DNA from 2 places in the Leuconostoc sp. C5 genome. Region 1 is predicted to be linked to the other one. Evidence: riboswitches for the same ligand, from Rfam matches in the RefSeq annotation. Region 1 holds a riboswitch; the other holds the start of a gene.
The links. A riboswitch is a leader RNA that binds a small molecule or an ion and turns the genes downstream of it on or off. The one in region 1 is predicted to bind thiamine pyrophosphate.
Positions count from the first base shown of each region.

Region 2: another riboswitch for thiamine pyrophosphate. It lies ahead of RHP56_RS07440 (ECF transporter S component); the one in region 1 lies ahead of RHP56_RS04660 (uracil-xanthine permease family protein).

Region 1 covers NZ_CP134351.1:928,290-944,836, reverse strand. Annotated here, with positions in the region: gene RHP56_RS04695 (PTS sugar transporter subunit IIC) at 1-67, opposite strand, end outside; gene RHP56_RS04690 (PTS sugar transporter subunit IIB) at 82-387, opposite strand; gene thiM (hydroxyethylthiazole kinase) at 407-1,228, opposite strand; gene thiW (energy coupling factor transporter S component ThiW) at 1,236-1,745, opposite strand; gene RHP56_RS04675 (SDR family oxidoreductase) at 1,806-2,573, opposite strand; gene RHP56_RS04670 (acyl-CoA reductase) at 2,586-4,052, opposite strand; gene RHP56_RS04665 (LuxE/PaaK family acyltransferase) at 4,064-5,176, opposite strand; gene RHP56_RS04660 (uracil-xanthine permease family protein) at 5,169-6,317, opposite strand; TPP riboswitch at 6,533-6,632, opposite strand; TPP riboswitch at 6,715-6,804, opposite strand; gene celB (PTS cellobiose transporter subunit IIC) at 6,980-8,314, opposite strand; gene RHP56_RS04650 (sugar transporter) at 8,332-8,886, opposite strand; gene RHP56_RS04645 (PTS cellobiose transporter subunit IIA) at 8,843-9,202, opposite strand; gene RHP56_RS04640 (BglG family transcription antiterminator) at 9,199-11,190, opposite strand; gene RHP56_RS04635 (PTS cellobiose transporter subunit IIB) at 11,226-11,543, opposite strand; gene RHP56_RS04630 (6-phospho-beta-glucosidase) at 11,558-12,994, opposite strand; gene RHP56_RS04625 (GNAT family N-acetyltransferase) at 13,196-13,702, shown strand; gene RHP56_RS04620 (S66 family peptidase) at 14,165-15,145, opposite strand; gene gndA (NADP-dependent phosphogluconate dehydrogenase) at 15,241-16,547, opposite strand, start outside.
Region 2 covers NZ_CP134351.1:1,476,942-1,493,488, forward strand. Annotated here, with positions in the region: gene nrdD (anaerobic ribonucleoside-triphosphate reductase) at 1-89, opposite strand, end outside; gene RHP56_RS07415 (nicotinate phosphoribosyltransferase) at 384-1,826, shown strand; gene nadE (ammonia-dependent NAD(+) synthetase) at 1,823-2,644, shown strand; gene RHP56_RS07425 (YiiX/YebB-like N1pC/P60 family cysteine hydrolase) at 2,739-3,263, opposite strand; gene RHP56_RS07430 (energy-coupling factor transporter transmembrane component T family protein) at 3,280-3,948, opposite strand; gene RHP56_RS07435 (ATP-binding cassette domain-containing protein) at 3,945-5,348, opposite strand; gene RHP56_RS07440 (ECF transporter S component) at 5,362-5,952, opposite strand; TPP riboswitch at 6,075-6,164, opposite strand; TPP riboswitch at 6,297-6,399, shown strand; gene tenA (thiaminase II) at 6,471-7,175, shown strand; gene hisC (histidinol-phosphate transaminase) at 7,263-8,336, opposite strand; gene hisE (phosphoribosyl-ATP diphosphatase) at 8,320-8,664, opposite strand; gene hisI (phosphoribosyl-AMP cyclohydrolase) at 8,688-9,086, opposite strand; gene hisF (imidazole glycerol phosphate synthase subunit HisF) at 9,083-9,847, opposite strand; gene hisA (1-(5-phosphoribosyl)-5-[(5-phosphoribosylamino)methylideneamino]imidazole-4-carboxamide isomerase) at 9,844-10,560, opposite strand; gene hisH (imidazole glycerol phosphate synthase subunit HisH) at 10,557-11,174, opposite strand; gene hisB (imidazoleglycerol-phosphate dehydratase HisB) at 11,226-11,813, opposite strand; gene hisD (histidinol dehydrogenase) at 11,815-13,092, opposite strand; gene hisG (ATP phosphoribosyltransferase) at 13,089-14,696, opposite strand; gene RHP56_RS07495 (GGDEF domain-containing protein) at 15,075-16,181, opposite strand; gene RHP56_RS07500 (EAL domain-containing protein) at 16,175-16,547, opposite strand, start outside.

The DNA.
Region 1 (16,547 bases):
TCCATGAATTTGAGGTAACATCGTTTACCTTTTTAATAAACTGACTATTTAAAATATTATTCATCATTATTCTTTCAAATTTTACATTTTTTGTATTTGGTTTAGGACTGCGTTGCCGTCTAAGAGTCCATAAACTTTTGAGGGAATCACAGCAACTTTTATATTACTGTTCGCTACTGACAATCGTATTTCACTTTCTGCATACTTTAATTGTGGTGAAATTAATAAATAATCGATACGATCAATGTATTCATCAATTTGAGTCATACTTGCCGCATGAACTTGACAAGCTTGCTGATTTTCATTTGATGCTTGACGAATTTTTTGAGCCATAAAGCTGCTTGAAGCACCTGTATTACATATCAACAGAATATTTTTGGTTGCCATTATTTTTTTCTTCCTAGATTCAAAAATTCGAATACTTAATTTTCGTTGCCCACTGTTGATTTCTCCCTAGCAAATCAATTTGGTTAAGAACTTCTCGTCTAAAGTTTTCCATGCCGTTTGTTAATGACAATGCTTTTTCAGCAGCTACATTGAGGTAGCTAATTGCAAATTGACTAGCAACCCACGGATCTTCACCGACCGCGAGAAGTGTAGTTATAATTGCGCCAACCATGTCTCCTGTCCCAACAAACTTATCCAATTCATCGACGCCATTGCTCAAAATAAGGTGTTTATCATTTTGAACAATGACATCCTTTTTCCCTGTTGCCACAAACACGGTATCGGCATACTCAGTTGTTATTTGTTTCAAAGACAAAATGAGATCTTTTAACGCCTGATCATGCTGATCAGAGCTAGCACCATCAATACCTTTTGCTAATGATGGTAAGCCGACAAATCTTCTGATTTCTGAAGTATTTCCTTTGATAACTGTTGGATGATTACGCGCCATAGCCATTCCTAACTTTGTTCGTTCATTAGTAATACCATAGCCTACCAGATCCACAACAGTCGGTTTTTTAGTCATATCTGCTAAAGAGCTAGCTTGACTGAGACTTTGTTCGTGTGACTCATTAAGTCGGCCCATGTTTAGTAGTAGAGCATCTGTTGACTGAAATAATGACGAAAATTCACGGGTATCACTACTCATGATAGGTTTACCACCAAGATACAATATAGTATTAGCCACCGTTTCTAACGTAATATCATTGGTTATGCAATGTACTAACGGTGCCTTTTGCAAAGGTAAAATTGATTTAATTTTTATTAATTCATTTTTCATAGCTATGCTACCCAACAAACATTCTCTGAATTTCTTTAAAAGAATTTATTTTTAGCAAATTTACTAAAACAAAATAAGCGATTACTGATCCAATTATGGTTGCACCCACAAAACGAGGTGTATACACAAACCAGTACAAGTTTTGTTGTTGTCCAGTAAACCAGACCATCACCGGAACTGAAATTAACGATCCTACAATTCCGGTCCCAAGAAATTCACCAAACATTGACCAATACATATTGCGGCCATACTTATACAAGATACCTGCACCGAAAGCACCAAAAATTGAACCAGTCAAAGCCAATGGGGGTATACCTAACATTAGCATTCTTATTATTCCAGTAACTACTGCCATAACAACTGCATATACTGGTCCTAGAATTACACCAGCAATAATATTCATGACACTGGACATTGGCGCCATACCTTCAATTCTAAAAATTGGAGATAACACGATATCTAGCGCTATCATAATTGTAACGACCATTATTTTTGTCAACTTAACATTTTTATTCATTATGATTTCCTTTTTAATATTCCATTGTGTTTTATATTTTAATTATTGTGTTGATTTCGATTAGAGCATAGTTAAACCACCATCTATGAACAGACATTGGCCGGTCATATTATTCGAAAGCTCTGAGGCCAGAAATACGGCTGAACCTGCCACATCCTCAGGAGTAGTTAAACGTTTAGTCGGTGTTTGCGCAATAAGTGCTTCCCGAATATCACGATGCGTGTACTTACTAGAAGCTGTTGGGTACGTCAATCCTGGTGCGATAGCATTTACTCGGATACCAAAAGCACCTAATTCACTAGCCATTGTACGTGTCAACCCAAGAACAGCAGATTTTCCGACAATGTAATCATGATAAGGGATTGCTGGAGACCTTATCAAATTACTGGTTATATTAATGATGCGACTGCTATTATTTGTTTTTAATCTTGATAAAGCACCTTGAGTAACGTTTAAAACTGCTTTTAAACTACCGTCGATTTGATTTTGGTAGTCACTCCACTTCAGTTGGTCTAACATTTTTCGATGCTTAGGATCAAATTGATATTGACTTAATGCATTGTTTACAATGATATCGATCGTACCAAAATTTTCAAAAATATCGTATAGCATGTTTTTCACTTGTTTTTCATCACGTACGTCACATGCTATGGCAATTGCTTGACCACCATCTGAAATAATTTCTGCAACAACTTCATCGGCCTTTTTAGTATTTTCCAGGTAATTGATAATGACAAAGGCACCTTGTTTGGCATACTCTTTGGCAATGGCTGCCCCAATTCCTCGACTGGCTCCCGTCACCAGTGCAACTTTGTTTTTTAATAGCATTTTTTATTCTCCTCACTCCACATCCGGATCAAACTTCTCACTAGAGAATTCTAAGCTCTGCTCAATGTCTGTAACACGAACTAAATCCAATAAGTTAAAGCGTCCATCATGGTGCCAGCCACTGGAAACGTGATTCATCTTTCCCAGCGCACTCATTCGATTAACACCCACTTTCCCTAACATATCTGCCAACGAGAACAAACGATTCGGAGAAATCGCAATTCCTGCTGACTGTAAATATTGCTGATACGGTATGAGTACAGATGGTAAATCTGTCAAATCATTAACAACAAAAATATGAATTGAACGATTCAAAGGCGAGGCGCTAAATCCGATATTATTATGTAAAATAATAGTCCATGCGGTACTATTGTCACTTCGAAATACTGAGGTTGCTCCGTTTTTTATAGACGTTATCTCAGCTTCTTGCCGCATTTTTTCAATAGCGATTTTATCTGATTCGTGTATCGGTGCACGAGGATATTTGATTTGATAGTTATTTAACTCATTGGACAGGATACTCGCAAACTCTTGAGGCGTTATTGCCCCACCTCTTTCAATGAAAATTGACTGCGGAGCTAGACAGCTTTGCTGATCATAGGTGGCAATGTCCTCAGCTAAGTCTTTAATGACTTGAGCATAATACTCTGGTGTCAACGTCTCCCTACCAACTATTGCCAAACCGATTTTGTATCCATAACTTAAAATCTTCTTATTTAATGGTGTTTTGCTTTTTACAGATGCAACCGCTTCTTTACCACCACACACAACAATAGTATCGGCCAAATTAAGACAGCGTGCCTCGAATTTTCCACCACTATGCCATGGTAGAATGGCAATCGTATTTGCCAATTTTGGATCAATTTCAGCTAACGTCTGAACAAATAAGGCTGGCATAATAGGCTCTGCAAAAGATGTTTTCCCCAGTGTTGGCGATTTTACAAGTAGTCCCATGATGAGTGTCCACAGTTGTATACCTGGCACATTACCGGAAAATATTTGGAATATTAAATCTGGTCCGTAAAATTTTGAAAATCCACCGGAAAGATTTGGTTGAAAATCATCCAACATTGCACCTGATTGTCCAAGTTCGCTATTCACAAATCGTTTTAACTCTTTCTTTCGAAATAAGCGAATAAAGTTTTTGAGCTCTAAACTAAATTGATCAGCGTCATAACCAGTTACCGCGGGGACTGCTTTTTCTGCTATTTTCCGAAGATGATACGATGGGTTAGTCCATTTTTCTGCTGCCCGAGCAATAATATCAATAATTTCATTCACTGTAAGATGCTTTAAATAATGATTACGGTTATGCGTTATTATTTTTGTAATCTCTTTTATTTCTTGTTCGGTTATTTTGGGATAACACAATACAAGATGATGTGTTTCATTTTCAACTACCTTTTCGGTTAAATCACCAAGGATAATGCTGTCTGGCGTGTAAAAAATATTAATTTTTGTCATTTCTTTATTGGACATTATTGACACCTTTATTGCAGTTGTAAAAGCTCATCAGCGGTGATGGAACAACCCTTAGCCACCGATCCTTTTGCTCTACCAATGATTGTGAATCCATAATTGTTTTTGATAACAATGTCTTCAGTTAGAATTGATACGCAGGAATCCCAATTAGCTAAGTCATAGTATGCCAATAGGCCACGTTGACCCTGTACAACAGGCTGTAACGTTTCAGTATCCAAGACCTGAGTTTTTACCCAAGCAGGTGCTATTTTATCAAAATAAACTGTTTTATTTTCTGAATGATCCATTAAATTTCGATCGTAACATTGAGAACTAATCTCTGTCATGCCGTACATATTTATAATTTGTTCGCGTGTCACCTTAAATGTGCTCTCCAAATCAGCATATAAGTCAGTCATACTCACTTCTTTTGACTTGCCCTTAAATCCACCAGTATCAAAAATAATGCTTTCTTTTGCCAGATTAAAGGATTGGTGATGTTGCTGTAAGTATGCCAATAGATGAACATAAGAAAACGAAGCACCCAAAAGTAATATGGGCTCATGATTTTTTTCTGCTTCTTGAAGAGCAACGATTAGTTCCGAATAGTTTAGTTGGTTATTTTCAAAAAAGATATGGCTATTTTCAGTACCAAATTCTCGTATAGCGGTTGATATATAGCGAGATAAAGAAGAGTTAGGGTTATCTGCCATACCCGGAAACAAAGAAAGTATTCTAATTTTATCCGTATTAGGCAAAACGTTTTTCTTGAATCCTGCCCGCATAGATTCTTCCCAAATATTTAAATTCGAGATATAATGTTTGCTTCTATGATTAATATTTGTTGTGCCACTCGAATAAAAAACATCCGCAGCTTGATTAATATCTTCGGTTGACAGAATTAATTCTTTGTACGCTTGAATCGGAATTAGCGGAACCTCGTGCCAGTTTTTTACAGTCAAGAGGTTTTTATGTCGTAATTGGGCAAATTTTTTATATGGTAAATTGTTTTGAAATTGATAAGCAAAAATGCGCATAGCTAGCTGATTGAAGTCCGATTCATATTGCTCTGTTTGATGATCCTTGTATTTATTAATGAAAGTTAAAATGTCGCTTTGAATTTTTTTAGATTTTTCAATCATGAGATCCCCTTATATTTTTTATCATTCGTGGTAAGTTAACCAAGGCAAACTGTAAGATGATGGCAGACAACGCACCGACTAATATGCTATTAGATAATAATTCACCTGTAACACCTGACCAGCCGGTTGCATAGTTGGGCAGAGCAATCGCTAGTATGATAGACAATCCAATAATCATGTTATTTTCATTGTTGTCAGGCGCTCTTTTCAAAATGTTGAATCCAGTCAGAATTAAAGTTGTTGCTGCGGGCAAAAATATGCCCCCAATCACTGGACTAGGCGTTATTGCCAAAAACGCACCAATTTTAGGAACAAAACCTAGTACGACAAACAAAATCCCTGCAATAATTACTGGTATTCTCGAAACATTGCCAGTTAAGTTTAAAATCCCTACATTCTGAGCAAAAGCAGTTGTTGGAAAGCCTCCGAACAAGGATGAAAACATTGATCCCGCAGATTCGCCAATTAGACCATTTTGAATGCGCCTTGGTGAAATATTTTCTTTTAAAGTATCGCCAGCTGCCTGATAGACACCTAAAGCCTCTACCACTGCAACCACATAGGCAACAAAGAATGTCAAAAACATGACCCAATTAAACTTTAGCGATCCATAAGGCAATAAATGAGGCATGCCAAACCATGATTTTGTTGATAATACGCTGTAATCTACGACACCTAACGAAACTGCTAGAATATCACCAACAATTAGCGCGATTAAAAAGGAAAAACGCTTCCAAAATCCCTTACCAAATATCGACAATAGAATGACAATAGTTGCTGTAGTAACAGACAAAATAAGTGTTGTTGGTGAAGAGAAACCTTTATCACCTGGATAACCACCTAAGAATTCAGATAGTGTGAATCCAGATAAAGAAATACCAACCAAAAATATTAGTGTTCCGGTAATTGCCGGTGTCAATAATTTGATTAGTTTATTGATAAGTCCTGTAACGGACAATAAAAATACAATGAGTGCACTCAGTAAAATTGAACCACTCGCCGTTGCTAACTGACCAGCTTTACCAGCATTAATCATTAACGCGTCAAAAGCAGCTGACGGCCCTTGAACAATAGGCAGCTTCGCTAATTTTGTTGCCTGTGTAAGCGTGACTAATCCTGAAACAATAAAAATCGTGTTCACAAGATTAGTTGATAAGTTCAGTTAGAGCCCTGCGGCAGCGGCAACATAAATTGGATCTAACCACACGTTAGAAACAAACACGTGCTGTATTCCAGCTAGGCCATGATCCATGATTCGGTTATGTTTTGGTGTCATCATAATTAAATTCCTTTTCCAATAAAAAAGTGCCCTTAAATACATAAAAAAGGACACTTTTGACAACAGTACATGTCGTTATCAAATATTGGTCACTTTCCTACGCTAGTATTAACTAGATCAGGTTCAAAGGGACCGATATACATCATCTCAGTCTTTGCGACGCCCCTAGTGATTATTATTCATTTTTCAAAAAAATCCTCTCAATAAGTCATTTTATGCAATAAAAAAACATTTTTCTCACCTAGAGAAAAATGCTACGTTAAAAAATGTAGCACTTTCCTACGCTGATGTTAATCAGTTCAGGTTCGAAGGGTTCTTCTCAGCCATTTTGGCGCCCCTAGCACAAGCATTATTGTATCATAAATTTTCTATTAAATGTAAGTAATTCATTCTATTTTTCACATAAGTTTGTCATTAAGTGATATCCTTACTGATGAAATTTACCTTTCACAAATCAGCCAGCCGAGAATATAAAAAATACCAGTCTGTTACTAAACACAGACCAGTATTTTGATGCCTCGTCATTAAGGCTGTACTTGTGTTTTCCCCTGCTCATCATTGTACAACTTAGTATCATATATTTTGATAAATGGTAAGTAAATAATGAAAGCTATTACAACACAGATTATTGCTAAGACTGCTGCTTTCCAATCAACGGTACTAATAAATGCACCGATTCCGGCTGGGGATGGCCATGGTGCTTGAATAACAATTGGCCGAATGATATGGAAGTTAATGGCTGCATAAGCAACGGAAGCTGTTGCCATTGGTGCCAAGAAAAATGGAATAGCTAGATAAGGATTATAAACAATTGGTAATCCAAATATTAACGGCTCGTTAATATTAAAAAGTGATGGTACGATTGAAGCTCGGCCTAAAACTTTTAGCTGTTCGGAACGTGCTAGTAAAGTAATAAATATGCATAATCCAAGTGTCGCACCAGAGCCACCTAAGATAGCAAAGGCATTATTAAATTCTCCAGCAAACGGTATGTTAGCCCCATTTGAATTTGCTACCATATTTGCTAAGAAGATAGGCGTAATAAATGCGGAAATAATGTTAGCGCCATGAATACCAACAATCCACAAGGCATGAATCAAGAACTCAATCACCATAATTCCTAGCCAGGTGCTAGTCATGCTTGTAACGAAGCTAAATGGTATTGCAATCATTTTGAAAATGTCAGTACCGAGTAACACTAAGGAACCATTAATACCCAGTACAACAAAAGCAATAACGAAAGTTGGAATCAATGCCGTAAATGATCTTGATACACCTTCCGGTACAGCATCCGGCATTTTAATCGTCCAGTTATGTTTCACACAGAATGAATACAACCAAACTGCTAAAATAGCCATAATAATCGCTGTGAAAATACCACTTGTTCCAACACGGTCGATTGTGCTAGTCATTCTAAATCCGTTGATAACTGTCTCGTCCTTGGATATAGTATTTAGCAGAACAATTTTTCCGCCTTTTAAAACCAATTCTGGCAAGCACATAAAGAATGCAAATAGTGATAAGAAGGCACCATTTAATGGCGCTACTTTTAGTTTATCTTCTGTTTGAATAATACGAGTTAATTCAAAACCAATTGCTAAACTAAAATACATGGCTAAGATACCCATGGTTGCTGTGTTGGCAATCATGTACAAATCGCTAAACTTAAAGAATGTTGCGTCGAAAAAATCATTTAAGAACGGAAATACTGTCGGCAATATATTCAAAACTAATATCATAGATCCAACAATTGTAAAAGGAATTGAAGCCATACCAGCAGCCATGATAGCTCTCACAATTCTATATTGGGAAACTTTGGTCATTGGTTTCAAAAGCACTTTTTGTAGGAAGTTAAACATAGGTCCATTTTCCATAACTATTTCATCTCCTTATTATTTTTAAGAACGGACTGATAGGCTGTCAAACGTGCGTAATATTTATCGTGATTTGTTGCAATCAAGCCTAACCTTTTGTTAACTATGAGAAGTATGCTACTACTGAGTAATAACAGGATTAGTACCACTAAGCGGTTACTACCAGTATTTTGTATAAATTGGTAAAAAAATGTAAATAACGATGTTGGGATGCTCACCATTAAAATGATATTCACGATAAGCTGTGATGTGAAGAACACTTTTGAATAAATCAGTTGGTTCGTATGATGTCCAAATAACTTAATTTGTTCAATAATTGCTAGCGAAGCGATAAACATTAAAGCAACAGGTATCAGTGCCACTAGGGTCTGCCACATAATTATGGCCCAATACAAGTTTACGAACAGAAAGAATGCCGTGGCATAACGGATTAACATGAATCGATTAAACTGCATGCTTTTAAGGCTCATTTCCGTACGATTTTTTTCGATTGCGACCTCTAAACCGTGCTGTTTATCCTGTGGCTTTTTTGGCCCTCGTTTGATTCCTTTTTTCAATGTCTTGTACCTCCTCATAAAGAGTCTGCATTTCAATAGCCATCTCACGTAAAGTCATCGTTGTCATTAAGTGGTCTTGTGCATGGACTAATATAATTTCCATATCAATATGACTACCCTCAGCGTATTCTTGTAACAAGTTTGTTTGCGATTTATGAGCTAATAGTAATTCGTCATTTGATAATTTTAGATTTTCGTTAGATAACTTAAAGTTTTTTTCTCTCATGGCTTCAAAAGCCTTATGAACCATTGTGCGCGCATTTCCACTGTGTAAAATAATTTCAAAAGCGACAACTTGAATGTCTTCTGATTTCATATATACTTACCTCCTTTCATCATTAACAGAAAATTATGCCGAAATTCTGAAAAATTTCTTGAGGCAACCAACCGGCCCTGTTCTTCAGTATTTTCTGTAAATTTTACAATTGCCTGCGTCGTTTCTGTCAAACCCTTATTGCTCCGATAGGATGGTGATAGCAGGAAAACTAGCTGAATGTTTGGATGCTCGTCAGACCATCTGACACCATTTGGTATAATTCCAATAGCAATTTTGGGTACTCGACTCATCGGCATAGCAGGATGTGGAACGGCGATAGTATCACTAAAAACGATTGAGCTCAGTTGTTCACGTTGATCGATTTGTTCCAAAAATTCATGTTTTAATTCGGTAGGTTCATTGGACATCAGCATATTAGTTAACTCTTGTAGTAATTCCTTCCGATGAGGCGATACCTGCCATATTTTAAAACTTGACTGATCAATAAATTGATCAAAATGATTTAAAACACTATTAATTGGTTGCTTTTTCTCTACAGCAATATATTTATTTCGGACTTGCTCATTATCTAAAAATTCATTTATTTTTTGAACATCTGCTTCGGTTAAAAAAATACTTACCTGTATGACTGGAACCTTGAAAACACGTGTTGACAGATCAATAGCACTGATAATGAGATTAACATTACTTAAAGTAGTGTCATCAACTTCATAATATCCTTTAATATCAACAATGTTTAAATACATGCCAAATTCTTTTTCGACACGATTGTTGAGTAACTGTGCCGATCCATACCCTGTTGCGCAGATAATTAAGGCTCTTGGTTTATTTAAATTTTTGTATTTTTCTGCTGCTGCCATCAAATGAAGTGCTAGATAAGCGACTTCATCGTCATTAATGTCAAACTGAGATAAATAAGGCGACCATTTTATATAGCGCTTGGTATCCATGAACTCACTTAAATAATTCGTTTTTATTTCTTGTAACAAAGGATTTTTCAATTGAATACCTTGCTCAAGGCGAACTATCATGGGTTTTAGATGTTCAATGATATTTTTCTTGAGAGCATAATCCTTAGTAACTGGATAATCGGTTTCTAATTCAATTCGTTGCAAGATCATATCTAAATCCCGTTGGAAGGGACCATCATTTTGTATATTAATATTTTTCCCTTGTGCCATTAATTGAATGGTTAAATAATCTACTTCACTTTCCGGAAATTTTAATGCTAAGCCACTTTCAATACGAGAAAAAATTTTTCTAGCAACATCACTAACATTTCTGATTTCAGGATTAATGTCAACTGGAGCAGCCTGTAATTCAAAGCCGCATTTCAATCGTTGAACGCTTAGTGCAATGTATAAAACAATATTTTGTATGGTAAAGTCCGTTAAATGAATACCAGCTTCTCGACATTCATCAAGAACAATAATCGTAATTTGATCGAAACTAATTGCCTTAAAGAAAGATTTATTTTTCATATAATGTTGAATAGAATTTTCACTATGACTGAAAAAGTAATCTAGAATAAAGTGACGTTTATCGCGCTCTAAACCCGTAATGAAAACACCTATATTGGCTTTGCTTTCGACACTAATTCGATATGGCATTAACACTTTGCGAATGATCGATAAATCTTTTGAAAGTGTGGTCCTTGTAACAAATAATTTTTCAGCCAAGTCATCAATTAAAAATTTTTGATTTTCAATAATAAGTTTGTTCAAAATATACTTTTGACGGTCCGAAATATTATTGCTGTCCTCATTAATTAACCACTGGGATAATTCATAATTTTTATTTAAAAATAAGTCAAATGTAACGGGATGAGATATGTGCAACCGATAACCTAAACTGGGTTTTGCATCAAGTAGGGCACCTTGTGAAACTAAGGTTTCTTTTAAAATTTTGATATAATTACGAATTGTTCTAGGTGTCAGTGACAAAAGAGTAGATAATTCTTCACTGGTTACGAAACGATCTGAATTATCTACTAAATAGATTAGTAAATCACGCTCTTTTTTCCTCATCATCACACCTCACACAACCTTTACCATGCAAATTGCTAACTAATATGTTCCTGTACTAAGTTCGCCATGCCCTCAATACCTGTTGGTATGGGTATATAGGCTTTAAAGGGAATAGAAACAACAGGTTTACCAACCTCATCTCCAATCTTTTCAAAACCTTCAAGATACATTGTTGTCTGTGGGCTGACCAGAAATAGATCGAAATCACTATTACGAATAGCATCTTCTCCTTCTGTAGCAGTAATCGCATCCACTTCAATATCTATATTTTTATTTTTGAAATAGTCAGTTGTTTTTTTTGCCATCATGGAGGATGACATACCAGCTGCACAAATAATTAAAGCTTTTTTCATCGTGTTTCTCCTTTTTAATTAATATTTTCAGCGTTCGTTGCGATAACGTCTTTAAACCAATAAAAGGAATCCTTTTTGCTACGTTTCAATGAACCCTCATTTTGGTTATTTTTGTCTACATGGATAAATCCGTATCGTTTGTCCATTTCTCCAGTCCCGGCTGAAACCAAGTCAATACATCCCCAAGGTGTATATCCAATCAAATCAACGCCGTCTTCAACTACCGCCAACTTCATTTCCCGAATGTGTTCTTGTAAATATGCAATGCGATAAGAATCATGTATTGTACCATCTTCTTCAACTTTATCGTATGCGCCAAATCCATTCTCAACAATAAATAATGGTAAATGATATTTATCTGTAAACCAGTTCAGGGCGTAACGCAGCCCCTTAGGATCAATTTGCCATCCCCAATCACTTGCTGCTAAATAGGTATTACGTACTTGGCTATTTTCTGGTGTCATGTCATCAAAGTTTAAACCTTCTGGCTTTTTAACTGCATGTGACATGTAGTAACTAAAACCAATATAATCAACGGTACCAGCTTGTAAGTCTGCCAGGTCTTCTTGGGTAACATCAATGTTAAATCCCTTCCGAGTCCAATATTTTGTTAAAAATGCTGGATATTGACCATTGACATGCACGTCTGCAAAGAAATAATTTTTTTCCATGCTCTTTTGAGCTGCCAGAACATCATCTGGATTCATAGATGCTGGATAAATTGGTCCCATAGCAATCATACAGCCAATTTGAAAATTGGGATTGATGTCATGACCCATTTTAACAACTCGTGCGCTAGCTACTAATTCATTATGAGCAGCTTGATACATACCCTCCTCACGATTTTCACCAGGGTTAAAATGCAGCCCAGAATTTGTGAAAACCAGAAAATCATTATCATAGTTAGCCTGATTGTTAATCTCGTTAAACGTCATCCAATATTTGACCTTGTCTTTGTATCGCTTTAAACAAGTCGTTGCAAACTTAACGAATAAATCGATTACTTTTCGATTACGGAAACCACCATATTTTGTAACCAAGTGGTACGGTAATTCGAAATGAGATAACGTGATGACTGGTTCAATATTATTTTTGATAAGTTCATCAAATAAGTCATCATAAAATTTTAAACCTGCCTCATTTGGCTCGCTTTCCTCACCAGTAGGATAAATTCTTGTCCATGCAATTGAAGTTCGAAAACATTTAAATCCCATTTCTTTAAATAAGGCAATGTCTGCTTTGTAACGGTGATAAAAATCAATCGCTTCATGATTAGGATAATATTCTCCTGAAACAACTCCTTTCGTAATGTTTCGCTCTTTGTCTGGTCCACCAACCGTCATGACGTCAGCGACACTAACTCCTTTACCTCCTTCTTGCCACGCACCTTCTAATTGGTGAGCTGCAACAGCACCACCCCAAAGAAAATCTTCAGATAAACGTTTAGACATATTTAGTCCTCCTTTAACTACTCACATTTTATCAAGTAAGCGCTTACATTGCCATTAAATTGTTTTCCTCATACTTGCGGAAATTACCTTACAAGAGTAATTTTTATGGTGATTATTAAAAATATATAAAACCACATAAATTACTATGATAAAATTATTGGTAAATACATTCAATGATTATGGTCACATCAGGGGAAACAAATGACTTTTAGAGAATTAAAACAATCAGATGAAAAAATTTTTAACGACTGGATAAAAAGTTGGACCACTGAATCAGTAATTGTTTCTGTAGCCAAGCCCATTACCGGCAGTTTCGCTGAACATTTAGCTAATCTAGAGCAAATGAAAAATAATGGTGTTAATAATTTTGTTCCCGCCAGCAATTATTTTTTTATTGAGGATGGTTTGATAAAAGGCGGCGTATCAGCTCGCTGGCAGTTAAATGACCACTTGCTTAATTTTGGAGGCCATATAGGATACGGCGTTGCCCCTGCCTGGCGTCAACAGGGAATAGCTAAGAAAATGTTAGAATTAACACTAAACATTTATCAGCAACGTAAAATTTCACCTGTCTTGATTACCGCTGAAAAATGGAATATCGCTAGCCGCAAAACAATTGAATCCAATGGTGGCGTCCTTGAAAATATCATCAAAGAACCCAGCACAGGAAAATTATTTTGTCGATACTGGATTGATTTGAATAGTTAGTAATAAATATTATCATCCAGAAAGTTGTTTTATTTCTTGAAAAATACGACAAAAAAAGCTGCCCTGTTAAGGCAGCTTTTTAAATTTAATCATCTTCGTTATTGATTGAATTCAAATGTTTAAATGAAGTCTGTATTATGACAAACAATAATGTTAGGATGCTAGATATTATCATAGCAAGAAAGATTGCTCGACTAAAATTGCAGAATAAAACTAATATAGCAACCGTAAATATAAAATAAATAAGCCAAACACAAATAATGAAAGTTAAATAAATAAATGTGTTAGAGACTTTTTGATTATTCCCGCTCAATAATCAATACCCCCTGAATTAAGAATAAAATAATATATTTTTTCAACTTAACTGTCATTAATCAATGTAGTCGAGTTCCCCACAAAATATATTATTTCTATAATTATACCATGTTTACATCGTCATCATTTTTGTTTCTGGCATAAATGCTATCCTTTTAACACTTCTATCGTAACATCGGCATTATTCTTAGCACGAACAGTAATCATGCCACCAAGAGGGAAAGTGAATATAGGCTGAGTGTGACCAAAATCAACATGATAAACCACCGGAATAGTATTGAGAACAGGAAATTTAGCTAATATACTGTGAAGATTGGGTTCTGACATTTTATTTTCAACTGGGAACCTTCCAATAATTAATGCGGCAATATCTGGATGAATTTGTAGCATTTGAGATAATTCTCTAGAAAATTCAAGTGGTTCTCCGCCCTCAGCTTGTTCAATAAATATAATAGGTTTTGTGACGGCGGGCAAAAACTTTGTCCCAGCTTGGAGCCCATACGTTTGTATATTACCACCAGTGCTTATCCCCGTTGCTTGGCCCGAGTTATATACTTGCCACGAATTAGGCATTGGCTTTCTTGGTATATTAGGATCAAACCACATATCGCTTGTCCAAAGCCCGCTTGGTTGTAAATCATACTCTGACTGACCTAATGCTTTTATCCATTCGTTTGTTTGATACTCCTGTAATTCATTCATTTTGAAAGATGAGTAACATGGCCCATAATATGTTACTAATCCTGTCTGGGCACGAATAGCATTGTGTAAGCTTGTTATATCCGAATAGCCAATAAACACTTTTGGATGGCTTCTAATTATCTCCCAATCAATATAAGGCAGCAATTCATTTGAATTCAAGCCACCAATGGTCGTCATCACTACTGACACGTTATCATCAATAAAGGCCTGGTGTAAATCCTGAATACGCGCAGTAATTGAGCTAGAATAAAACAGATCATTCTCAAGTATATGATCCCCAAATGTTACTTTATAGCCTAATTTTTCCAATCTTTCCTTGGCCACTAAATTTTGGTCAAACCCACCAACTCGCTTGATTGAAGAACTTGGTGATATTATTCTTATTTCATCGTCTTTTTGTATTTTTTTAGGAAAAATTGTTTTCATTATTTCACCCCACAAATCATATTTGTAGAGAATTGTAGCACATTTTCAATAAGAAAGTACATTCAAATAAAAAACCGTCTTGGACGGTTTTTTTTTCATGCTTCATCATACCAAGGATAATGGTACATTTCTCCAGCAGGCTTATCCGTTCTCTCATAGGTATGCGCACCAAAATAGTCACGTTGTGCTTGTGTGAGATTAGCAGGTAGAACAGCTGAACGATATGAATCGTAGTAAGCTACAGCAGCAGACAATGAAGGCGTTGGCACACCAGCGGTAACAGCTAGTGCTACTACACGACGAGCAGCATTTTGGTATTCTTCAGCAATATGTTGGAAGTAAGGATCTAAGAGCAAATTATGCAGATCCGCTTGCGTTGTAAAAGCGTCCGTAATGCGTTGTAAGAATTGGGCACGGATAATCGCCCCTGCACGCCATAATTGTGCTAATTCTCCAAATGGTAAATGCCAATCATAGTGCTCTGATGCCATACGAAGTTGATCAAATCCTTGTGCATATGACATGATCTTTCCAAAATACAAAGCTTTTCGAATATCCTCTACGGTACTTTGCTCATCACCAGAAAACGAATAGTCTGGTCCTTGCAATGTTTTTGAAGCCGCAACACGATCATCTTTCATTGCTGATATATAACGTGCATAAACTGATTCAGTTATTAATGACTGTGGCGCTCCAACTTCAAGCGCTGATTGAGAAGACCACTTGCCTGTGCCCTTGTTTCCGGCCCGGTCTAAGATAACATCAACAATTGGCTTGTCAGTACCTAAATCATCCTTTCGAGTTAAAATATCAGCAGTTATTTCAACCAAATAAGAGTTTAGTTCTCCTTCATTCCAACCAGAAAAAGTTTGAGATAACTGCTCTTGATTGAGATGTAAGACACGCTTCAAAATATCATAGGACTCTGCAATTAATTGCATATCACCATATTCGATGCCATTATGCACCATTTTCACATAATGTCCTGCGCCATTAGGGCCAATATACGTAACGGTTGGTTTACCATCTTCTGGGGCTTTTGCTGCAATTTGCGTCAAAATAGGAGCTACCAAATCATATGCTTCGCGTTGACCACCTGGCATTAATGACGGTCCTTGCAGTGCACCCAATTCACCACCTGATACACCCATACCAATAAAGTTAATGCCTTCTTGAGCTAATTTATCTGAGCGGCGTATCGTATCTTCGAAGTAAGTATTACCGCCATCAATCAGCATATCGCCCTTTTCTAGATGTGGTAATAATTCATCAATAACAGCATCCGTACCCTTTCCAGCTTTTACCATCAGCAAAATTCGGCGAGGTTTTTTGATAGCCTCAACAAATTCCTCTGTAGTATAGCTTGGGATAAATGCCTTATCTTCATGCTTTTGGACTAAAT
Region 2 (16,547 bases), 550 kb from region 1:
ATTTTATAGGCATAGAATTGTGTCCCCTCACCACTATGCTTGATTACTGTTAAATCAGGTAACTTCATAAGTTTAATCGTATTGTTCATTACTAAACTATTTCCTCCAGTGCTATTTTTTAAATTGCTATAACTTAAATACTACAACTATTTTTTCAATAAGAATAGGACAAAAAATGTCCTATTTTCGAATTTAATTCAAAAATCCACTGTTTAATAGCCCTAGAAGAATTAAGCCATTATAAAATTTAATCATCTCGTAAAATTATTACAAGAATTAAATATTTGAGTATCTAACTACAATCAAATTGACATATAATTAATACTTATTAATTTAAGTAACAACTAAAAAATATTGTTATAATGGAAGGAAAGGACTTGAACATGTATTCTGATGACTCACTGGTGCTCCATACGGATGCGTACCAAATTAATATGATTTATACTTACTGGAAACAAGGTATTGATCAAAAACCCGTTGTTTTTGAGGCTTATTTCCGTAAAATGCCTTTCAATAATGGCTATGTTATTTTCAGTGGTTTAGAACGAATTGTCAAAATATTAAATCAACTGAAATTTACTGATGACGATATTGATTATTTACAATCATTAGACCTATACGACACTGAATTTTTAACGTACCTTAAAAACTGGCATTTGACTGCAACAATACGTTCGGCTTATGAGGGTGAAGTGATGTTCAACAATGAACCGCTTTTGCAAGTTGAAGGACCTCTGGTCGATGCTCAATTATTGGAAACCTTACTGCTCAATATTATCAACTTTCAGACATTGATTGCTACTAAAGCAGCTCGTATTGCTAGTGTAACAAATGGTGACCCCCTATTAGAGTTTGGTACACGTCGTGCTCAGGAATTGGACGCTGCGCTTTGGGGTACCCGTGCTGCTTTTATTGGTGGCTTTGATGCTACATCTAATGTTCGTGCAGGAAAACTATTCAATATTCCTATTTCTGGCACACATGCTCATGCGCTTGTTCAAGCTTACCACAACGATTATGATGCTTTTCATGCCTACGCAGCAACACATAAAAATGTTGTTTTTCTAGTAGATACATTTGACACACTAAAATCTGGTGTTCCAAACGCTATCAAAGTAGCCCGTGAGTTTGGAGATAAGATTAATTTTCAAGGGGTTCGAATTGATTCAGGTGACATGGCATACCTTTCTAAAAAAGTTCGTATCATGTTAGATGAAGCAGGATTCACGAATGCCAAAATTTATGCATCAAATGATTTAGACGAAAACACCATTTTAAATCTTAAAATTCAGGGTGCAAAAATTGATGTCTGGGGAATTGGCACAAAATTAATCACAGCATATGATCAACCTGCCTTAGGTGCGGTATACAAGATGGTTAGTATCGACGGCGATGACACAATTAAATTGTCAAACAACGTTGAAAAAATCTCAACCCCTGGAAAAAAGCAAGTTTGGCGAATAACAGATAGTAAAGATGGCAAATCTGAAGGTGATTATTTGACTTTCGATGATGAAAATCCTAGCCAATTGGAAACTTTGCACATGTTTGATCCCAATCATCCTGTTATTTCTAAGAACATTAAAAATTTCGATGCACAACCGATGCTACATGATATTTTTGTTGAGGGTGACCTAATTTATGATTTGCCTGATATTACTACAATTAAAAGCTACGCCAAACATTCATTAAACGATCTATGGGATGAATACAAACGTATACTGAATCCTGAAACCTATCCTGTTGACTTATCTCAAAAGCTATATGATGCTAAAATGAATTTAATTCATGACATTCGAAACAATATACAGGAGATGACCAAATGAGACCTTTACAATCTAAAATAATTGCTGATCTGCACGTTCAGCCCGTTATTGACCCAAACATTGAAATCAAGCGCTCTGTGAATTTTCTGAAACAATATCTCACTCACAGTGCTTACACCGGTTTAGCTATTGCAGTAAGTGGTGGTCAAGACTCCACACTTGCTGGTAAAATTGGCCAACTTGCTATTGCTGAACTACGAGCAGAAACGAATCAAAAGTTCGAATTTGTTGCGATTAGGCAGCCATACGGTGAACAACAAGATGAAAACGATGCCCAAGATGCACTCAATTTTATCAAACCTGATTTAACAGTAACAACAAATATCAAAGATGCAACCGATGCTCTGGTAGGTTCACTGCGTCTTGGTGGATTAACCGTTGATGACATGAGTCGCGGTTCAATTAAACCAAAAGTACGTATGATTGCCCAGTATGCTGTTGCTCGCGAGCATAATAGTGCCGTTATCGGAACTGATCATGCAGCTGAAGCTGTAGCTGGTTTCTTCACCAAGTATGGTGACGGCGGCACAGACATTAACCCTTTGTGGCGTCTAAATAAACGACAAGGAAGGCAGCTTCTCGAAGCATTACACGCCCCAAAGCATCTATACGACAAAGTACCTACTGCAGATCTTGAGGATGAACGCCCACAGTTGCCTGATGAAGTTGCGCTGGGTGTTAGATACGATGTCATTGACGATTATTTGGAAGGCAAAGATGTTGCAAACACCGATGCCGAACGAATAGAAGAGATGTATCTGACAACGCAACAAAAGCGTCACGAACCAATCACTATTTATGACACTTGGTTCTATTAACTCTAAAATTTGATTGTTATGTTCCCCTATAAACACTTAAAAAAGCCACAATATCATTATATATTGTGGCTTTTTTAGTATTTACTAATTTAAATTATAAGTCAATTTTTCCAACATAATGTAACTGCGGATCGTGAGACATGTCATTAGGATTTGTTCCCAAAACATTAACTGGCACCGGCTCGTTTAGTTCCTTATAGTAAGCAGCCCAAAAGTCAGAAATTTGTTTTCGTCTGTCTCCAAAAAACATTGGTTGTTCACTAAATTTGACAAAGTCCTCAAAGGCTGTCACTACAAACTGTGAACAATAGAAGCTGTTCGTACCTGGCTGAAAAGAAAAGTTATAGGGTTTACCCAAATGCTTTTTAGCGTTAATAATAATTCGCTTCGTATTTTTAACATTTGTGCGGTAAACATCAGCACTTTTATTTTTCTCTAAAAAAAGCTGAAGCGATTGTAAACAAACGCCTGAATCAGCTGTTGCATGAATGACATTTTCTTCGTCGGCTAATATCGCAACATGAACAAAATTTCCCGTTGATTCTGCAATACCCTCATCCAGATCGCTATGTCCATTTTTTACAAAAAGTAAATCTGCTTGTTTTAATTTCATAATCATAGTCTAACACATTTGTTTACCAAAGCTTAATAACAAATAAACAGTACTGAATGAGTAGTATAACGACGCCAATGATTAACCACCCAGAAACTTTTGTTGGAAATAATCGGTGGTAGCTACGGCTTTCACCTTCTTCAAAGCCATGAGAGGTCATAGCCATCGCTAAATTATTTGACCATATTAATGCTTGACTAATGGCTTTAAAATAAAGTTTAGGCGACCAAAAACTCAAGACCTCACCTCGCATCAGCCCCACTGCCCGAATCGTTTTAACTGAATTTATAATTTTGGGAATAAAACTCAATGCACCCAGAATGCCATATACAAAGGTTGCGGACATTTTGACATTTTGTTCAAGAGAACGTAATAATTCGTACAAAACCATAGTCGACATAAATGCCGCACCCATGAATACATAAGCACCTACACGTGTGGTCATTACTAGTGCAAAATGTAATCGTTGTGATTCGTCTCCTGTACCAAAAAAATAAAATGAGGTGAATGATCCGACTGCCGGCAAAATTGATACAATCAATAATCGAGCAAAAGTTTTCAAATGGCTTTTAGTCACTATTAAAATCAAAATACTAACAACAATTAAAAACAGATTGAGATAAACTGATTTTGTGAACGCAATTTCTATCGAAATAAGCAATACTAATAGTAATTTTTGTGTTTCATTCATGAATTAACTACACTTTCATATTTCAAACCATTTTGATCAAAGCGAACATGATAATCAATATATTGAATAATGCCGTGTGTTTGGTGTGAAATCATGATAATACTTTGTTCAAGGTCATTTGACGACTGTTTAATGATTTGCATGACATGTTGAATAGAATTCGTATCCAATCCAGATAATGGCTCATCTAACAGCAAGGTGTCGGGTGCAATAATTAACATAATCAGTATTTGTAGCTTTTTTTGTTGGCCACCTGACAATTCGTAAACACTATGCTTTTCAAGACCTATTAAATTTAACTTTTGCATGCACTGGTCAACCTTCTCAGTTGTCCAATAATCAGCGCGATGGCTATGGGCTCTAGCCTGCTCAACTTCTTCAGAAACGGTAATGTTTAAAAATTGGTCAGCTGCATTTTGAAATACTAAACCAACTTTCCTAGCATATATTTTTTTACGAAGTTTATCGAGTAGCTTCCTTTGATACAACAACGAGCCCTCATAATCGTGTAATCTTGCAAAAGTAAGCAGTAAGCTTGATTTTCCAATACCATTGGGTCCAGTAATTAAGGTGATTTTATCTTTTGCCCACTCAAAACTGCTATTCTTCAATATGGATTGTTTACCGTTGTTTACCGTCACATGTGCCATGCTAAACACAGACTCATTAAATTCATCATTAGTAACAATACTATCATTTACATCTTGTTTAAAAAAAGGAGACCAAGCTGTAGAATCAATACATGCTATATGTCGATTTTCAATACGATATAAATCTGTTATCAGATTTTCGTATCCACTTGTGTCATGATCTGAAACTAAAATGCCATGCCCTTGATCAACTAATTTTTTTAACAATACTTGTAACTCATGTCGATGCTCTGGATCAACGGCCGCAAAAGGTTCATCCAATAAAATAATTTCTGCACCCATCGCTAATGTTTCAGCTAAAGCAACCTTTTGCAATTCTCCACCTGACAAGTATGAAAGTTCTCGGTGTCGCAGTGATTCAATTCCTACCTCTGATAAAGCAGAATTAATTCTCTTATCAATTTCCTCGGTAGTTAAAGATAAATTTTCTAATGAAAAAATCAATTCAGCTTCTACGCGATCCATGGCAAATTGTTGATCTGGATGCTGAAATAGCATGGCAACTTTTTTAGCGCGATGGTTCGCTTTGATTTGAGCAATTGACTGATGGTTCAAAGACACTTCCTGTGACAATTCGCCGCCATATTTAGGATATAACCCAGCTAAGGCAGTCATCAAAGTTGATTTACCACATCCAGATGAACCAACTAATAATATAAATTGTTCTGGTCTAATCTCCAGTGAAATATCTTCTAAGATAATTTCATCGTCAAATTTAATATCTAAATGATTGGCCTTTAATTCCGTCATACTTTTATTGACCTTATCGGTTTGTTTTTAATAATTTAGACTTCTCTAGCAAGTTGACAATCCAGTAAACTAATAGACCGGCAAAAAATGCAATTGAAATCCAGCGAACAATAAACAACCCAACTAGCATACCAAAATCAAATTGTAGATATCCATCGTGGAACAATGACCAGATGAATGTCACGCATGTTCCAGTAAATGTTGACAAAATCAAACCCATTTTCCAGCTTTTATATCCTGTCAAAGTAAAACCAAGCTCTGATCCGATACCTTGAATAAATCCAGAAATTAGTGTTGCAACACCCCAATAGCCGCCCAACAAGGCTTCTCCAGTGGCGCCAAGCAATTCACCTATTAATCCCGCACCAACACGTTTCAATAAATAACTAGCCAATGGGGCTGCCATCATCCATGGCCCAATAGTGATTGCAATGGTGTATTGGTGCAACCCAAGCGGAACTAAGACTGCATCAAGTGCTGTGTACACTGGATCCATAATAAAATAAATCACACCAAAGGCAATACCAATCAACGCCATTAAAATGACTTCTCGCAAAGACCATTTCCCTTTTGATCCCGCTGTTACTGTTTCTACTTGTTCCATAAACATCTCTCCTCTTGTTTCGAGGTTGTATGTTTCGATAAAATACCTTTTATAGTATAAGTGTCTATACAAAAAGCCACCAACCACAAAAGAATTTAGTGATTGATGGCATCAAAAAGACATCTTAATCTAACTTATTCTTCCTTCGCAGGTATTAACCTGACAGGTTCAATGGGTATTATCTCAACCTTACGGTACCCCAGATAAAATATTAACTTCGTGAATTAGTATAACCCATTCTAATTTTAAATGCAAAGAAATTTTCTAGCCCATTAGCTACACCATAAAACCATTTGCAATTTTAATTTTTCAATGCTATGCTAATCTCATTAAAAAAAATATATGCTGTCCACTAGGGGTGCCTTCTTGGCTGAGATGATATTACTTATCAATCCCTTCGAACCTGATCTAGTCAATACTAGCGTAGGAAAGTGGTATTCTTTTTACAAAAGATACTCTTTTTTGCCTAGTCAAGAGAGAGTTTTTTTGTTGGACATGTAAAGATTTTAGGAGAAATTATGTTTTCAGAAGAATTGCGCACCCAAGCTGCACCAATTATGACAGCCATTCATGATCACGCATTTGTTCGTGGCATTGCGGACGGTTACGTCCCCCGAGAAGCTTTGATTTTTTACGTTGAACAAGATTTCCAATATCTTAGTGAATTTATCAAAATTTATGCCAATGCCATTACAAAATTAACTGATCGTAATGAAATGAAATTTTTTGCTGATTCAATTGATTTCATTTTAAATAGCGAAATTCATCCCCATCATGTTTTTTGTGACGTTGCCGGCGTCGAATATGAAACATTGCAACACGCCACGCCAACACCTAAAGCATATCTATACGAATCACATATGTATCGTGCGGCTGACACCGGCTCCTTATTAAATATTCTAGCTGCTTTTCAGGCTTGCCCTTGGACCTATAATGAAATTGCAAAAAAACAAGTTCAGGAGAAAGCGAACACAAATGATAACCCATTCAAAAGCTGGATTGATTTTTATGATAATACAGATGATGATTCGGAAGTTTCACTATCTGACAAAATCTTTGAATGGATAGATCGCTTGGCAGAAAATGCAACAACTCAACAACGCCAACAGGCCACACAGTTTTTTCTTAAAAGTTGTGAATTAGAATGGCAGTTCTGGGAACAAGCCTACCACCAAGAAGACTGGCGCTTCAAAGATGTATTAAATCAGGCAAACACTTTGTAAGGCTATTGATGTAAAGAAGTGAAATTTAATAACACAAAAATGTTGCGTCGTTATTTAATGACGCAACATTTTTGTGTATCCGTGAATTTATTTGTTTGTAGCTTTCAAAAAAGCTAATTTTAATTCAGCATTGTCTTCTGGTGTACCTAACGCAATACGAATCCACTCAGGATTAAGTCGATCGTTGACTTGGAAACCTTGTTCTAATAATTTTTGACCAACTTTTTTCGTTTCGCCAACCTTTATCCAAATAAAATTAGCCTGTGATTCATAAAACTTAAACTTATTTTTAGTCAAAAAATCTTGGAACTTTTGGCGCTCTACTTGAAAACGTTGGACATTTTTCTGCAAGTACTCTTGATCTAATACAGCAGCCGTGCCACCAACAATCTGATAGGTTGATAAATTATACGGTAAACGAACTGCTTGCATCGCACTATAAAGGGGATCTTGCATAATGCCATATCCAACACGTAAATTAGCTAGACCGTATGCCTTTGATAAGGTACGTAGCACAACCAAGTTTGTGTACTCAGCTACCAAAGGTGCCACGGTAGCATCAGGTTCATCTACAAAATCATAGTAGGCTTCGTCCACTACTAACGTAATATTTGCTGGCAGCTTGTCCAAAAAGCGCTTAATGGAGCTGGTTGTTTCGAATACCCCTGTTGGATTGTTGGGGTTAGCTATCCATACCATAGCAGTTTTATCATCAATAGCATCTAAAATCGCATCAAAATCAACATGCCCGTTATCAACATTAACGGGTATTTTTTTTGTTGTAGACTGTTCGATTTGTGCATGCATCGCATATTCACCAAATGTCGGATTGGGAATAATAATATTTGATCCTGGTTCCAACACAACACGAGTCAACAGCTCAATCAATTCATCTGCGCCAGCACCAAACACCAAATGTTGTGGGTCAACATGATTTAACTTAGCTACCGCTTCACGTAGTTCTGTCGCTTGTCCATCTGGATAATAACCTAAAATATTATCGGAAACAGCACGTACAGCTTGAGCAACTTTGGGTGATGGACCATACACAGATTCATTGGCTGATAAGCGGGCTAAATGTTGCAATCCATACTTTGCTTTTACAGTTTCTACCGGTAATTCTGCTTGATAAGCTGCTAAAGCTTTAACTGTCTTTTTCATTTTTCTTATCTCCTCGCCAATCAGCGCGTTCATGCAATAATGATTTTTTTCCTAAGCGTGACCCTAATTCATCTTTAATATCATCTAAACTGACACCCTTTTCAACTAATAAGACCATTAAATGAAACAATAAATCTGAAGTTTCATAAATTAGCTCTTCATTATTATTTTTGGCGCCGAGAATTACTTCCGTGCTTTCTTCTCCCACTTTTTTTAGAATTTTATCTAATCCTTTTTGATATAGATAATCAGTATAGGATCCTGTTTGGGGATTTTGTTTGCGCTCAAGTGCTTGTTCATAAAGTTCTTCAATTGTTTGTTGTGGCATCATTTCTCCTTTTAGTGTGGCATTTACTCTTTTGGAAAATAACCATCAGTCCATTTATTTGCAATGGTTGCTTGATTAGCATCTGCTAAACCTTCACCTTTTATCGTGTTAAAAAAACATGAGTAAGCATTAGTATGACAGGCCGGCCCTGCAGGATTCACATGAATTAGCAGAGTATCTAAATCACAATCTAATGTCATGCTAACGACCTGTTGTATGTTACCCGAAGTCTCCCCTTTATGCCACAATTCTTGTCGTTCACGAGACCAAAACCAAGTTTGCCCAGTATTTTTGGTTAATGAATAACTTTCTTTGTTCATATAGCCTAGCATCAAAAATGCCTTTGTTTCCGCGTCGACAATGACAGCAGGGATCAAACCATTTTGACTTTGCTTGTTGAAATCCGGTTCAGTTCCAATCATATGCGTATCTCCACACCATCATCTTTCAGTGTTCGTTTCAAATTTGGTATTTTAATTTCACCAAAATGAAATACTGAAGCAGCTAGTGCTGCGTCAATTTTAGTTTTCTCAAATAAATTAACGAAATCTTGTGTTGAACCAGCACCACCCGAGGCTACTACTGGTACATTCACAGCATCTGCTAGTTGATCATAGAGTTGAATATCGTACCCTTTTTTTGTTCCATCGGCATCCATACTCGTTACTAGCAATTCGCCAGCCCCAAGAGCGACTAATTCAGAGGCCCATTCAATAGCATCAAGACTTGTAGGCTTAGATCCGCCAGAAACGTAGACCCGATAAATACCAGCCGACTCATCCCATTTAGCATCAATTGCGCCGACGATAGCTTGCGAGCCAAATATTTTAGCCCCGTCCGTAATTAGCGCTGGGTTCTTTACTGCTTCAGAGTTGACAAATATTTTATCAGCTCCCGCTTTAATTAAACGACCCATGTCTTCTGTCGTTCGAATACCGCCGCCAACAGTCAAGGGGATGAATACTTCCCTGGAAACAGCATCAACGACTGACATGATGGTATCTCGCTCTTCCAAAGTTGCTGTAATGTCTAAAAACACTAGTTCATCAGCGCCAGCAGCCTGATAGGCTTTCGCTGATTCAACGGGATCACCTACTTCACGTAAATTGACAAAATTAACCCCTTTAACTACTCTACCATTCTTAATGTCCAATGCTGGAACAATTCGTTTGGCTAAAGTCATCCATCCACCTCCTTTAATTGAGCTAGTGTCACATCTCCATCATAAAGTGCTCGGCCAACAATAATATCGTGAATACCGCTTGCTTGTAAATCTGTAACGTTTTTAATATTGGCAATACCCCCACTAGCTATAATATTGCTTTTAGGAAATTTATTTTGTAAACGTGATAATAGCTCAATGTTAGGACCTGATAGGGTCCCATCTCTGGCGATATCGGTGACAACAAAATTCGAAACACCTACTGATAACATAGCTTCAACAATATCATCAAAACTCGTATCAGAATTTTCAAGCCAACCTTGTGTGGCAACTTTTTCATCACGGCCGTCAACACCAACAACAATTTTATCGGAGCCATACTTTGCAACCGCTGTTCGCACAAGTTCCGGATGAGTCAAAGCTGCTGATCCAATAATCACACGATTAATGCCTATATTTAAGTATTGGTTAACCTGTTCAAGAGTCCGGATACCGCCACCAAGTTCAATAAACAAGTTTGTTTGTTCTCGCAAAGATTGAATAACATTTAGATTAACTGGTTTTCCTTCCTTGGCACCATCTAAATCAACCAGGTGTAAATGCTTTAAACCTGCGCTTTCAATTTGCTTTGCCTGTTTCAATGGATCTGGGTTAATTGTGGTTTCTTTTTCATAATCCCCTTGATAAAGGCGAACTGATTGACCATTTAATAAATCAATTGCTGGAAAAATCATACGTTTTCTACCATTTCCTTAAAGTTTTGCCAAATCTCTAATCCATCTTGTCCAGATTTTTCTGGATGAAATTGGGCACCAATCACATTTTTGTTAACCACAACACTTGGTACATCAACTTTTCCATAATTAACAGTTGCCGCAATATATTTTGAATCCGTTACCGCATAATAGCTATGTACAAAGTAAGTATATTTATCATTCATTGTTCGAGTGATTTGGTTGATTTGGCTCACTTTGTTCTGATTCCAGCCCATTTGCGGTACTTTATAATTCTCTTGTTTAGGTAATTCAACCACTTGCCCGGGAATTAGCCCAAGACCTGTCGTTTCACCAAATTCAGTTGATGAGTCAAAAAGTAACTGCATCCCTAAGCAAACACCCAACAATGGTTTACCGCTATTTGAAAACTGTTTTATTGGTTCAACCAAATTACGTTCTCGAAGTTTATCCATGGCTGAGGCAAAAGCGCCAACTCCTGGCACTACCAGGCCATCAGCGACAGCAATCTCGGCAGGATCTTGAGAAACTTTGGCATTTAATCCTGTATATTCAATTGCTTTCATGACATTTCTAATATTACCCGCGCCATAGTCTACGATAATAATCGCCATATATTTCTCCTTTGTATTATACGATTTAACTGCACAAAATCATCTAATATTTTAAATTCGCCCCTTGGTGGAATTAACCCCTTTAATTTCCGGATTGATAGTAACTGCTTGGCGCATTGCACGACCAACAGCTTTGAACATACTTTCAATTTTATGATGTGTATTTCGACCATATAGGACTTCAATATGAACATTGGCTCTTGCTTGATCAGCAAAACCTTGCCAAAAATCTTCGACAACCTCTGTCTCAAAAGTGCCCAATGTTGGTGTAGTAAGTTCGGCATGCAAAACTAGGTAGGAACGCCCTGATAAATCAATCACTGCGCGGGTTAGTGTTTCGTCCATAGGGACAAATTGGGCACCGTAACGTTCAATACCAACTTTATCACCCAAAGCTTGGGTAAATGCTTCTCCTAGCACAATACCAATATCTTCAGTCGTATGATGACTATCAACTTGTAAGTCACCCTTCACATCAACTTGTAAACCAAAGCGGCCATGTTTAGCAAACAAAGTTAACATATGATCGATATAACCAATGCCGGTGTCAACTTTAATCGGTGTTTGTTCATCAAGATCTAAAGTCAATTCAATTTGTGTTTCAAAAGTATCTCTCTTTATTGTTGCAGTTCTGGACATATTATTTTTCTCGACTTTCAATTGCTCGGGCGTGCGCTTCTAATCCTTCTTCACGTGCTAATACTGTGACGTCAGCCGAATCAGCCAATAATGCTTCAGCAGAATATTGTAAATACTGAATGCGCTTTTGGAAATCCCAAACACCTAGCGGTGAACTAAATCGTGCTGTACCACCTGTTGGCAAAATGTGGTTTGGACCGGCTAAATAATCACCAAGTGGTTCAGAAGCATACTTCCCTAAGAACACTGACCCAGCATTTTTAATTTTAGAAATATAATCATACGCATTTTCTAATTGTATTTCCAAGTGTTCCGGTGCTACAGCGTTCATCAGATCAATCATTAAATCAATCGTATCAACCAAATATATGAAACCATTGTTTTCAATTGCTTGACGCGCAATAACTTCACGAGGCAAGACTTTAAGCTGGTCTTCGACCTCCTTTGAAACTGCTGTTGCTAATTTTTCAGAATTAGTGATCAAAATTGCACGTGCATTAACGTCGTGTTCTGCTTGTGAGAGTAAGTCTGCTGCTATATCCTTTGCACTTGCTGAATCATCAGCTAAAATCCCGATTTCTGATGGTCCTGCGATCATATCAATATCTACTTGACCATATACGTCACGCTTAGCCGTCGCTACATAGGCATTACCCGGTCCAGTAATTTTATCTACCTGTGGAATAGATTCAGTTCCATATGCTAAAGCGGCAATTGCTTGAGCCCCTCCAACTTGATAAATGCGATCCACCCCTGCTATTTTAGCGGCAGCTAAGACAGCTTGGTTTAAACCATTTTTTTGCGGTGGTGTAACCATAATAATATTTTCAACACCAGCAATTTTAGCAGGAATAGCATTCATCAAAACAGACGAAGGATAAGCTGCAGTACCTCCGGGTACGTAAATGCCAACAGCTGATAGTGGTGTCACCTTTGTTCCACGAATCACACCATTACTGGGATTATCTTCAAAGGATTCACCAATCTCTAATTTGTGAAAGCTTCGAATGTTATCTGCAGCTTTTTCTAGTGCTTTAATGACGGCTGGATTAACCTGATTAAAGGCTTCTTCAATCTGACTATCGGTCACCTTTAAGTTATCTAAAGTGACACCATCAAATTTTTCTCCATATTCTTTCAAAGCTTCATCGCCGTTTGCGCGAACATTTTTAATAATATCAGTTACACGAGCCTCTACTTGCGGATCAACCGTCTTCTCTGTTTGCTGACGAATACGAGCTTTAATTGCTTCCAGTGATTCATTTTTAATAATATTCATTGTTCTTCTTCTTTCAAAATATTAACAAGGTTATTGATTACTTTCGTAAGCTCTAATTGAAAACGCAGTAAGGCGCCAGCACGAACGAGCATGTGGGTAGCTACTGGGCCAACCGCATCATAAACCTGCAGATGATTTTCGCGCAGTGTGTTTCCTGTTTGTGTGATATCAATGATAGCATCCGATAGACCAGTGAGTGGTCCAAGTTCAACAGAACCTTCTAACTTAATTAATTCGACATCTTCCCCACGATTACTAAAGTACTCGGTCGCAATTTTGGGATATTTCGTGGCAATTCGCTTTCGCGTTGGCGTATCAAGATTAAAACCTTCTGGCGCAGCGACAACGAATTCTGCTTTGCCTGTCTGCAAATTAAGCACATCGTAATGATTTTGTACCTGCTCAGCTATCGTGTCAGAGCCAACAATACCGACATCACCAATGCCACGATCAAGATATTTAACGACATCACTCGGTTTTACCAAAATAAAGCGATATTTTCCGTCAGCACTATCAAATATTAATTTACGTGCTGGATTTTCTAATAACGAAGTATCAATACCAGCCGCTTTCAATAATGGTCGTGCATCTTTTTCAACACGTCCCTTGCCAAGTACCATCACAATAGGTTCTTGTGGTTTCATTTCCTCAGGCTTACGTCGCCAGTCAGCTAAAATTGTTTCAATATTTAATCCCATACCAACCGCCGGTAATGATTTATTCTGGAAGTTTTCTAACAAACGATCATAACGACCGCCGCTAAATAAATAACGACCTAAACTTGGAACAAAACCACGTATAATTGTGCCCGTATAATATGGTTGCGGTGAAGCCGCTGCCAAATCAACCGTAACTGCAACTGCTGGATAATGTTTGTGCGTATATTCTGCTAATTTCAGCCAATCATTGATAATATCATTAACTGCCGGTATTTCTTGCAGTTGCCACATCACTGTTTCGCCATCTTCACCAAATGCTAAGGGCCAGCCAGCCAACCCTTCCGGGAAATCAGGAATAGTGGCCCGAAGTTCCTCAAAGACCGATACATTTTTTTGCTCAATAGCTTGCTTCATACGTTGTCGCAAGTCTTGATCTAATTGCAAATTTTCTAAAACCACATCAATAAAACGGGCATCACTCAAAACCACTTGTACATCCACAATCCCAAACTCTTGCGCAAATTTAAGCATCGTGTCTAGTGCTTGAATTTCCGCTTCAAAACTTTGATCACCAATCAGCTCAATGCCGGCCTGCGTTTCTTGATTGTAATCACCCGACAAGCTGTCGGTTCGCCTAAAGACATCCCCTATATAATAAAGTCTAGACATACTATTTTGTTGTCGATTGGCTGATAAAAAACGCGCAATCGGCAAGGTCAGATCTGGACGTAAAACTAAATTTTCTCCAACCTGATCAAACAAACGAAAAACATTCTTGTTTTGATATTTATCAAATGTACTCTCGCGCTCGATTAATGGTGTATTAATCGGTGTAAAATCAGCATCATTTAAGATTGTAGTTATCATCTGTGAAATTTTCTGTTTTTGTTGTAATTTTTCACCAAATTCGTCTCGCGAACCGGCCGCTAATACTTTATCGTTCATGTTCATCTCCTAGATGCCATATAATAAAAAGACGCCCTCACAAACTAATATTTTAGTTTGCAAGGACGTCTTCACGTGTTCCCACCTTGATTTCAATTTTACTTACGTAAAAAAGCTCAATAACCTACTAACGCAGGCTTATTCGGTATCGGGAATTTCCGGAATGGCTTTTTAACCATTCAGCTCGTTGGTGTGTTTTCATTAATTATGCTGGCGCTCATCTCAATGCGTTAGCTTGAGCACTTCCTGTACAACACGGTAATTAACTACTTTTTCAACTTCAGCTAAATTTATTATTAAGTTATTTTCATTTTACATCAATTATTATATATGTCAATACTTATTTTTATATAATAAAATATGCATTCTCATATCATTTTATCCTTCAATAACTATCTTGCCTCTTCCTGTATTCTTAGACTGATAAACTAGGTCGTCAGCAATATCAAAAGTCATCTTTAAATTAAACTTATAATTTTTTGAAAAACTTACACCAGCCGAGAAACTCATCAAGTGATTTTGATCTCCTAGAGGCAGTTTACTCAGCTCAAGTTGCATACTTTTTAAGAACTTTCCGATATCAGAAAAATTATTGGGATCAAACATCCAAACGAATTCCTCACCGCCATAGCGATAAATTCCTAAATCTTTTGAATTTAGTTTGTAGGCTAGGCGCTCTCTCAAAAATAAAGAAAATTCCTGTAAAACTTTATTTCCAGCTTCATGTCCGTAGGTATCATTAACATTTTTAAAATAATCCAGATCAATAACTGCAATACCAGTATTTGTCTGTTTGTCAGGACCTAACAAGATATCTTGTTCAAATTTTTTATAATTAAAAAAACCTGTTAATTTATCGAAAATAACTTCTTTCTGCAGTTGAATATTCTTATTTTGCAAATTAGTAACTTGAAAATACACTTTTCGAGTTATTAAAATCGTGATAATAGCTACAGTGGCACGAATTATCCAATTCATTGGTTGATTGAAGATACTATATATCACAACATGGGGAATGAAGGGAGCAAAAAAAAGACTAGTGGCCACAATAAATATTTCAGAAAGAATCATTGAGAGTGTTTGATTAGAAACATATTTATCAAATACTTTCATATAAAATATAGCCATTCCAGCTACTACTAGTGAAGCCAAAACATTAACAGTTGTTAAGTGACCATCCACAAATAGCATGTATAACATTCTTACAAAGGGTGTAATAATAACCAAAAGAATGGCTTGCTTTTTATCAACCAAGTAAAAAATTAAAAGTGCGAGTAAATATTCATGTGCTACAACACCAATAAAATGATAAGAAATTGACATTGATGTATAAAGCATAGCAACATATATTATTGGTTTTATCCATTGTTCATAACGACTACCGGAATTGCTATACATTAAAAATTGCATACTAATTAACGTAGAAATAGCTAAATTCATTATAACCAACATCAACAATAGATAACTAAACAAATAGGTTAACATTTTTGTGCCTCGATCATATCCTCTCTAGGTTTACCAAAAAACCAACCTTGCTGATAAATGATACCCATTTTTTGTAGTAATATTTGAGTATCAACATTTTCAACACCTTCGAAAACAAAGGCCAAATTATTTTTTTTGGCTAAATTATCCCATTCTTTCAAAAATGAAATACTAATTTGGCAAGAATCCTCTTTAAAATGTGGCCAAGCAAACTTAATACCATCAACTAAATTGACATTGTCCTGTACGTGTGACAAGGTATTCCGACCTGTACCAATATCATCAACAAAAATTCTATAGCCCATTTTTTTGATTTTTTTGACAGCATCCAGTAAATAATTGCTGCCATTAGTTGCATAGGATCTT